3 regions of the Pseudoalteromonas sp. TP27 genome follow, and region 3 is predicted to be linked to each of the others. Evidence: predicted binding sites of a transcription regulator. Region 3 holds the regulator's gene; each other region holds the start of a gene.

Region 1 (3,209 bases), on a different contig from region 3:
GCATAGGCTACATCATTATGGTGATAGGAATTGCGTCTTTGTGTTATGGGCTGCCAAAGGCAACATTGAAATAAATTCATTTTAAAATTCTCGACAGTTTATAAGGGATGTTCGGCTGCGAAACCAAACATAAGAAACTAACTTATAGGAAACAGAGAGAAAGATCAACCGATTGTTATTTAAACCAAATTCCAGATACAAAAAAAGCTGACCCTGTCGAGGAAATCAGCTTTTTTTGCGAATGCTATAATGTTAGATTCGCGGTCTAACACACTCTAATTATACTGGAAAAATACACTACATAGAAAGCTATGTAGTAACGTGCTGTGTAATGCACTCTTTAACACCCAGTAGCTAAATACTACCAATCACACGCACTGTTTACAACTTATAATGCCTGTATTTAATTTAAAATAGATGAGTACCAAAAAACTTTTCCTATAATTTCAAAATTACTATCCTCATGATATTCATCAAATGAAATGCATTCATCTTTATATTCTGGATTATAACTCCGAATTATCACGCCCTTAGAATCTAAAAATAAAGCTTTTACTCGCAATAAGTTATGTACGCTTAGTACGTAAACACCTCCATCTTGAATCGTTTTCATTGATGTATTTACTGCTAATATCGACCTATTTTTAATAATAGGTTCCATGGAATCTCCATGGCAATTTATGCAAATAATGTCTGATTTATTAAATTGATTTGCTACTACGCATGAAGGTAATGGATAAAACTCACGGCTAGTACATTCATTAAATGCTCCATGGCCTGCTGATGCGCTTATATCTGAGTATAAAGGTGCATTAAATGTGTCAATCCATAAACTATTTTTCTCTCTAGATTTATCCTGCCCGTTATGTTTATTTTCTTCTTTATAAAAAAACAGCCAATCTTTAGATACCTTTAATGTTCTCGCTATTGCTTCATACAATTCAACTTGAGGATACGTAACACCTCTTTCCCACCCAGAAACAGATTGAGGTGTTAGCTCTAATATTGAGGCTAAATCCTTTTGCTTCAATCCAATTTTTAATCGAGCTTCTTTTATTCTTTTCCCAAGATCCGTCATTTTTTAAATCACACTTACACCTGTCAATCCCCAATACCTAATCTAACAAGTGAAGAGTAAAATCAAAACTTAATGCAACTTATTCTAGTTGTTTTTACTTTACTTTAGTTTACAAAGTATACTATCATTGAAATCTGATCATCCATACAGTCCTTTTTAAAGGCTGAAACCTTAAAGGTTATTGAATGAGCAAAAAGAAAGACACCGTAGGTATCCATTTCCAAATGGATAAAATTACGAGTGACACGCTCGAAAGAGAAGCAGAAAAAAATGGGCGCACTAAACGACAAGAAGCCGCTATTCGACTTCGTGATCACGTTGCCCGTTACAGCTCCACTTACGTTAAAAAATAATTTTTTACCGTAATAAATCCTTTTAAAGGATGCTCTTTAACAATTAGTGCCAAGGCAGATCATCTACCAGACTATTTACGTGTGATACGTCAAGACTCTATTTTTGATGATCGAGGACAAATGCCCGTAATAATTTGTCAGTGTCCAAAAGGACATATCACCCCCTAATTTTGGCTGGGTAATCAATAGATCCAATTGATTGTAATGTGAGTGGATTTTCTTTTTTAAAAAGGAAGTAATGTGAAAGCATTTAAAAAAACTAGAGTGGATAGAGCGATCCAGTTAGCTGAGCCGCCCACTTATCGCGCTCTGCATTGGTATTGTGATACCAACGGCAACGTAATTAAGAAATTTACACCAGTAAAACCTTACCAAACCTTAATCAAAAAGGGCATGTTATGAACATGACACACACAGAAATACGCGAAGCGGTTTCCGTTATTACACTCATGCGTGAAGGTCATAAACCGCGCACTGAGCGAATTGATAGGCTCGCAAAACAACGCATTGATGACAAATGGTATCAATGGCAATTACGAAAAATTGATGAGGACGAGTTGATGTTATCACCTCCGCCTAATTATGGATTTACTCAACGATGCAAATAGCATCACAAGCTCACTCAGCGATAAATACTTGGTTTTAGTGCGTGACAACCACTAAAGAAAACCCGTCTGTTAATGGTCAAACCATTCGTGAAGCCAACACGTAACAATACACATTCTTTTAATTTAATTAGGGGGTGTCAGTCTTGTAAGCACGTACAGCAACGTGCAGTCTATTGGCAGTAGGCTAAAGAACAGCAAGCATCCCAAGCTTATATACAGTGTCCAAGTAGTTATCGCTGAGTGAGTTTCTTCTCTTATCATATAAGGTAATAACACCATGCAATACGCCTTGTTCTTAGTCGGTGAAAAAGAGCAGCACAGACCATTACTAGATACGGCTGAACTTCACGCCCTTAACGCGACGCTTTCAGGCATCACCGAAAGTGATAAAGATGAATCTCAATTTGTACAAAAACTGGTTTATGGTCGCTATAAACCTCAACCAGATTTTCATTTTCCACGCAATGAAGTAAAGCGTCATATCAATAGTGCGATTGGCTTTTGTTTGGCTCATGTATCAAATACTCACGTCACTTATTTAAGTATTGATGATATTGAGTTAATCGACGTAAACTTAACCGCCAGTTGTGGGCATTGCCCAACACCACATAAAACTAATGACATTCCTTTTGCCGCTTTAATTTCTTGTCCTTCTGACTTTACATTGAATAAGCAAGGGGCAGCAAAAACGGTGTTTTTGCGTTGTCACAATGTGGATGTACAAACAGACCTACTTAATCGTATGGGACTGTTTGCCTTTATCTGTGAGGAGCGTAATTATTCGTCGCCAGTCACTAAGGACAACTGGACATCACGTATTGATTACCGACGCGCCACCAAAAGGGCGCAAAAATTAAGATAAGGATTACTTTATGAAACAGAGCGTTTTACTTCCTGTAATGGCGTTACTTTCATTTTCTGTACACGCTGAACTCATTAATATTTCGTATGACTTCTCAGACGAGCACCAATACCAATCAAGCGTATTGTTGCCTACCTCTGAGCCGTGGGAGTTATCGACTGTTGTCGATAAACAGGTCATTACTCAATGGGAAAGCATTGTGAAGGGGGACTTTACCCCTATTTATCACATTGTCTCGGAAGGCGTGAATATCACGGCTAAGCCGATTGATAATGAGCAAGCCACGTATCAATTCGATGTTCAGTATT
Region 2 (3,209 bases), on a different contig from region 3:
GTCAGCACTTAATGCGCGCCCTAAACGAGGCATATTGCCCTTTTCATCCGCTAAACCCGCTTTTTGGGTTACAGCAACTAACGTACCTGAAGTATCAAAAAGATCGACAAATAAGAAGGCAAAAATAACACTCATCATTGATATATCAAAAGCGGCTGCAAAATCTAGCTGCATGAAAGTAGGCATTATTGATGGTGGCATAGCCATAACACCGTGATATTCAACAAGCCCAAAACTTAGAGCAATGCCAGTCACTAATAAAATACTAATAAGTACGCCACTTTTAAAATCGCGGTATAAAAGCGCTGCAATTACAAAAAAACTTAGTATTGCCAATAACGGCCCTGGAGAAGTAATGTCACCCAACTGCACTAATGTTGCTGGGCTTGAGACAATAATGCCTGCATTTTTAAGTGCAATTAATGCTAAAAAAGCACCTATGCCCGTAGCGATAGCTCGCTTTAGCACCAGAGGTATAGCATTAATAATCCACTCTCTGACTTTAAATAAACTTAAAAACAAAAATATACAACCCGACATAAATACAGCCCCTAACGCGGCTTGCCAGGTATAACCCATGCCTAACACGACACCATAAGTAAAAAAAGCATTTAGTCCCATACCAGGGGCTAATGCTAATGGATAATTAGCCCATAAACCCATTATGAAACAGCCTATCGCAGCTGCTATACATGTCGCTACAAATGCAGCCCCTTGATCCATCCCTGCCTCAGCAAGCATAGCTGGGTTAACAAATACAATGTATACCATGGTTATAAAGGTAGTTAGGCCAGCAACGCATTCGCGTTTAACTGTTGAATTATTTTCGCTCAGTTTAAATAAGGCTTCGAACATAATGAACTTGTGATAGTAAAAAGTGGCGAGATTTTAACATAAAAATTATCTTTTACAGGACATTTTACCTTGCTATATACTAAAATGTTAAAATAGTTAAAATAATAAATGAACCAATATGCTTAAAACAACACCTTGTGAGCAAGACTTAGAGCAACAGCTAGATAATATTTTAGGTTTTGTTACTCAACCCGAAAATACCTCTGTGCCCGTTGATAATAAAAAAAATGAGCAAAGTACTTTAAATAAAGCCCTATACTATTTAAAAAATAATCAACCTCCATTAGCTGCAAAATGGATGCGACTTGCTGCAATGGCGGGAAACCATAGAGCACAGTTTTATTTAGGTTTATTTTTTGTGAAAGGTGAAGGCGTGCCACAAAGTGTGTTTCATGCTGCTGCTTGGTTAAGCTTAGCAAGTAGTCAAGGCTACGCACCTGCCACTGCAGCGGTTACAGATATACGTAAGCATATTGAAACTAAGCGATTTAAAGATGCCCAATGTTATGCAGCAAGTTTGTACGAACAAATCCATCAACTCCAGTTTTCTCATATGATCCCTCGCACGAGTGAAAACACATAAGCTAACTATGGAAAAAGTACTGTATACAGTGTTTGAAAGTACTGTGTATGGTCGTAGCAATAGGCCTATACAGTATAAAAGCCAATAATGAAGACACCACTAAAAAATTTATTTTAAGATTACCCTCTCAAAAATAAAAATGTAAAGCCATGATTAATAATCAATTATAAATTAAAAACAAAAATAAATGATTAAAAGCTGAATAACTGTACAAATAAATAGCATAAAATGCTTGCACGAAAGCACTGTATAAACTACTGTATATGAATACTGTATAAAAACCCAGTGAGTGAAATTATGTTACAGACTATTACCGTAAGAACAGTTAAAAGTTACCAACAAGATGAACAAAGCGATTGCGTAAATTTGATTCAAATTGAAGATGAAATTTCAGCGACCTTTGAGCTTTTAAAAGTATTACACCAATACAATAGTTCTAATGCTTGGACGTTATTAATTGCTCCAGACCATGTACCGAGTAAAGCTTTACTTGATTCATGCTCAATTGATACAAGTAAACTCTTAGTAATTAGGCAAAAACACCTAGTAAATTTAGAGTACGTATTAAATTCTGCATTACATAACGGAAATTTTGCAGCAGTAATTACCTGGACCGATATAGTTAATAACCAATTACTTACTAATCTATCGTTCGATTTGAGCAAAACGAATACAAAACTATACTGTTTTACTAAAAATGCTCAAACAACAGAGATACCACTCGCCCAACAAGCTTGTTAAACTAATGTTTTAGACTCTGTATTATTATTATGACCTCACTCAATACCACATTATGTTTTTGCAGCAGTGGGCACGATTATGCCAATTGCTGCGAGCCGCTTCACTTATATGTTAAGCAAGCTGACACTCCAGAACAACTTATGCGCTCACGATTTAGTGCTTATGTTATTAAAAATGCAAAATATGTTTATCAAACCTACGCTGAAGAAAAACAAGCTGAAAACCCTGTTAAAGAAATCAATGATTTTGCTAACAGTTGTCGATTTATCAATCTTGATGTAATTAGTTCAAGCTATGATGAAGACACTGGCAATGTAGAATTTAAAGCCCAATATTTTTATCAAAACTTATTTTGTGAACTTCACGAAAAATCGCAGTTTATTAAAGAAAATTCCAAATGGCGTTATTTAGATGGTGCTATATACCCAGTTGAAGATATTAAAGTGGGCAGAAATGATGATTGCCCGTGCGGTAGCACTAAAAAATATAAAAAATGCCATAGCGTGTAATAATTTTATTTGATCATTTATTACCTACAAAGTGTTTTTAAGTATCACCTAGGGCGTATTGAACTTTGTGGATTGAAATTTGTTCAATCTAGGGACGATTTAATCGCGGCGCGAGGTTTGTAACCTAGTGGGCTAAGTAAAAACCGAGCAACAAAGAGTTAATCGCCCCTATAAAGAACCCAAAGGGCAGCGCATGTTTGGCATTTTTGCTGCGTTATCGCCTATTTATGGGGAATAACCACACTACATAGGCTCTGCCTTGCCTAAAAACCAAACATACAGCTGCAAAATTAATCACGAAAGGTCAACACGCCCTAGTCTTATTGGCTCGCTAAGCTTAAAAGCACACTTTGTTACGCCCTTGTGTTTTAGACTCATACATTTTTTCGTCTGCGATCTGCAACGTATTTTTGTTACTTTCGTAAGGTTGTAAAGTTGAACCGCCAATACTAATGGTAACAAACCCGTACTCTGAATATTTATGAAGGATTTTTAAGTCGATTATATTTTTTTTGATTTTA
Region 3 (3,209 bases):
TTGTTGCTAAATGTTTGCCGTGTACTTTATCAAGTGGAATTGCGCTCATAACTAAGCCACCTAGCAACCATGCTAAAATTTGTAGTGCTAATAAATAACCTAACCATTTATGAAACTTGCGCGCATGTTTAAATATTTTTTTATTCATGTTTTAGTCTTATTATTTTTAGAGGTTAGTTTATTACATTAATGGGATTAGTTACTGCGACATTTTGTCGCAGTTTAAACTATAGCTTACTGTAATCATTTAAAAATAAAAAAGATTACAGTTAAATTCCTAACATGACTTATTTGTCTAATTGAGCTGGATGTTTGATATCCAGCTAGCTTTAAATGCTAAAAAATACTTAAAAGCTGCGAAATATCCATATAAAGTGGTTAATAGGGCATAGTTGATTTGGTATAACGGTAAAACTGCGTTAAAGTTTGCAATGAAATTATTAGAGGATAAATACGAAACGATGTCGGAAATTCAATTTTTAAATGTAGATCTTGAGCTTGAATCAAAGCAAGATATTAGTTTGCTAGTGGCAGATTTGAAGAAAGTCGCTACGATTTTACATTATGACAAAGACGAATACCGTCAATTAGCGCGTATTGAAGCTACAGGTGAAGTTAGCACGCCTGATAAAGCAATAAACCATATATGTGAGCTTATTGAATCGTGTTCGCGTAACGCGCTAAAGCAATGGTTAGGTTGTTCACGTAGAACGTTTGATATTGGTTTTGAATCAGGCACATCTCCTAAGTGCTTTAACCAAGCATTAGATGCAGATACATTATTACGTATATCTGCGATTGGTGCGGGTATGGAAATTACAATTTACCCAATCGAAAAGTAACTATAAGTAACTATCTTCGCTCTACGACTGCTGCGGTCATTTTTGATACGCAGCACAGCTCATTGCGGCTATTTGTAATTTTTATTTCCCATACTGAACTACGTTTGCCAATATGAAATGCTCTTGCCGTGGCAGTTAAAGTACCATTGCGAGATGCTTTTAAATGGCTTGCGCTAATTTCCTGCCCTACACAGTAAAATTTTGTGAAATCGACAACAAAGTTAGCGGCATAACTCGCTACTGTTTCGGCAAGTACAACATTAGCACCACCGTGAACCATTCCCATTGGGTTATGATGCTCAGGTATGGCAGGCATAGTTGCAACTAAGTAATCATCACCAATTTCTGTGATTTCTATCCCCATAGTTTTCATCAGCGTACCTTGACCATTTATACCTTCATCTAGCTGTTTGCAAAACTCTAAAGTAATAGGTTGATACCAAATACTCATAACGACTCCTTTGCCTTTTTAATCATTTATAAACTTAGCTTTAGTTATATCCCTAAAATGTACACAAGTGAAATTACTTTGGCTATTTTAAGACATAATTTAAATTTGCGATTTTTATTTAACTGTATATACTCACAGTTAAATGTACTGTATGGAAAACCAGTTGTATGCGACCATTAACGAACCGCCAAGCTCAAATACTCGAACTAATTAAAGTTTTTATTAAAGACACTGGTATGCCTCCTACACGTGCTGAAATAGCGCAAACACTAGGTTTTAAAAGTGCCAATGCTGCTGAAGAACATTTAAAAGCACTTGCTAAAAAAGGCGCAATTAAAATGAAACCAGGTGCAAGCCGTGGTATTCAATTAATTGAAGAAGAAGAGCCTGAACAATTAGGTTTACCACTTATAGGGCGTGTTGCTGCGGGTTCACCTATTTTGGCGCAAGAGCACGTTGAAAGTCATTGTAAAATCGATCCATTAATGTTTAAACCAGCCGCCGATTTTTTACTACGCGTTAATGGTATGAGCATGAAGGATATTGGTATTATGGATGGTGATTTACTTGCTGTACATCGTACTCAAACCGCTGAAAACGGGCAAGTTGTTGTTGCCCGCGTAGATGAAGACGTAACTGTAAAACGTCTTGAGAAAGCGGGTCGTAAAGTATTACTTCATGCTGAAAACGACGATTTTGAATCTATTGAAGTAGACCTTGAAAATGAGTCTTTTAACATTGAAGGCCTAGCTGTTGGCGTAATAAGAAACGCCGATTGGATGTAGATTTTAGATTGCTTTAAGCAATCAATTTATTCATGCGCACTTTTTAGTGCGCATTTTTGTTTTAAAATTCGTACTAAAATATATCTTAAACAGCTAACTAATTATTTAAGCTGTAAACTTTTTTTCACTCATGCTTTTCTCCTTCCTCATGTGTTACACCCCTTTGTTTTGCTCGCTTTTTGAATATTAAATAGTCGATATGCTTGCAGATACTTGACTAATTTTTAAATATTACTCGGTTGTTTTTTATACTAAAGCTTGCTTGTTGCTCATTTTTTAGCTAATCATTAGTGTGCTGAACTAACAATAACTCACAGCTTTCAGTTTTGAGAACACACAATATACAAACTCTTTGTTGGGACAGTGATACCAATCAAAAAAACAGGATTGGTTAAATAATAAAAATAACGAATTGGCGTTTAAGCCGTATGCCTCTTCGCTTTGCACTCGCAATAGCATCAAAGGAGCCGTCACATGGGTAAACTGACCTCTACCTTGTGGCTTGTATTGATTGCTTTTCCGCAGCATGTTTTGGCTAACAGCCAGTACAATATGCGCAAAGGCGTAACCGATATAAGCAATAATGTATATCAGCTGCACATGACCATATTTATAATATGTTGTGTGATTGGGGTGATAGTGTTCGCAATTATGTTTTGGGCACTGATTCATCACCGTAAATCTAAAGGGGCTGTACCTGCCCAATTTCACGAAAGCACTAAAGTAGAAATACTTTGGACAGCTATTCCATTCGTTATTTTAATTGCTATGGCAGTACCAGCCACTAAAACCCTAATTGCAATGGAAGATGCCAGCAAAGCTGATCTCACTATTAAAATTACAGGCTCGCAATGGAAATGGCACTATGAATATATGGGCGAAGACGTCGCATTTTATTCTATTTTATCCACCCCTCAAGACGAAATAGCGAATCTTGCAGATAAAAATCCTAATTATTTACTTGAAGTAGATAAACCGCTTGTACTGCCAATAAACCAAAAAGTACGTTTTTTAATGACCTCTGATGATGTTATTCACTCATGGTGGGTACCTGATTTTGCTGTGAAAAAAGACGCTAACCCGGGATTTATAAACGAAACATGGACCAATATTAATGAAGAAGGTATTTAC

Evidence for each region. The regulator LexA, encoded in region 3, represses DNA repair genes until DNA is damaged. The targets are predictions, from matches to a motif close to TACTGTATNNNNATACAGTA.
Region 1: a site for LexA is predicted at 1,211-1,230, ahead of PX700_RS20920 (S24 family peptidase). Genes of this name have one in related genera too.
Region 2: a site for LexA is predicted at 1,694-1,713, ahead of PX700_RS01805 (SulA-like leucine-rich domain-containing protein). Genes of this name have one in related genera too.

What each region holds. Positions count from the first base shown of each region.
Region 1 covers NZ_JARDAK010000035.1:6,642-9,850, forward strand. Annotated here, with positions in the region: gene PX700_RS20920 (S24 family peptidase) at 404-1,078, opposite strand; gene PX700_RS20925 (TraY domain-containing protein) at 1,264-1,431, shown strand; gene PX700_RS20930 (hypothetical protein) at 1,830-2,039, shown strand; gene PX700_RS20935 (hypothetical protein) at 2,317-2,901, shown strand; gene PX700_RS20940 (hypothetical protein) at 2,912-3,209, shown strand, end outside.
Region 2 covers NZ_JARDAK010000001.1:406,270-409,478, forward strand. Annotated here, with positions in the region: gene PX700_RS01795 (NCS2 family permease) at 1-855, opposite strand, end outside; gene PX700_RS01800 (tetratricopeptide repeat protein) at 974-1,438, shown strand; gene PX700_RS01805 (SulA-like leucine-rich domain-containing protein) at 1,736-2,179, shown strand; gene PX700_RS01810 (YchJ family protein) at 2,209-2,688, shown strand; gene PX700_RS01815 (diguanylate cyclase) at 3,026-3,209, opposite strand, start outside.
Region 3 covers NZ_JARDAK010000018.1:13,399-16,607, forward strand. Annotated here, with positions in the region: gene PX700_RS17265 (hypothetical protein) at 1-148, opposite strand, end outside; gene PX700_RS17270 (hypothetical protein) at 462-842, shown strand; gene PX700_RS17275 (PaaI family thioesterase) at 853-1,293, opposite strand; gene lexA (transcriptional repressor LexA) at 1,461-2,078, shown strand; gene coxB (cytochrome c oxidase subunit II) at 2,553-3,209, shown strand, end outside.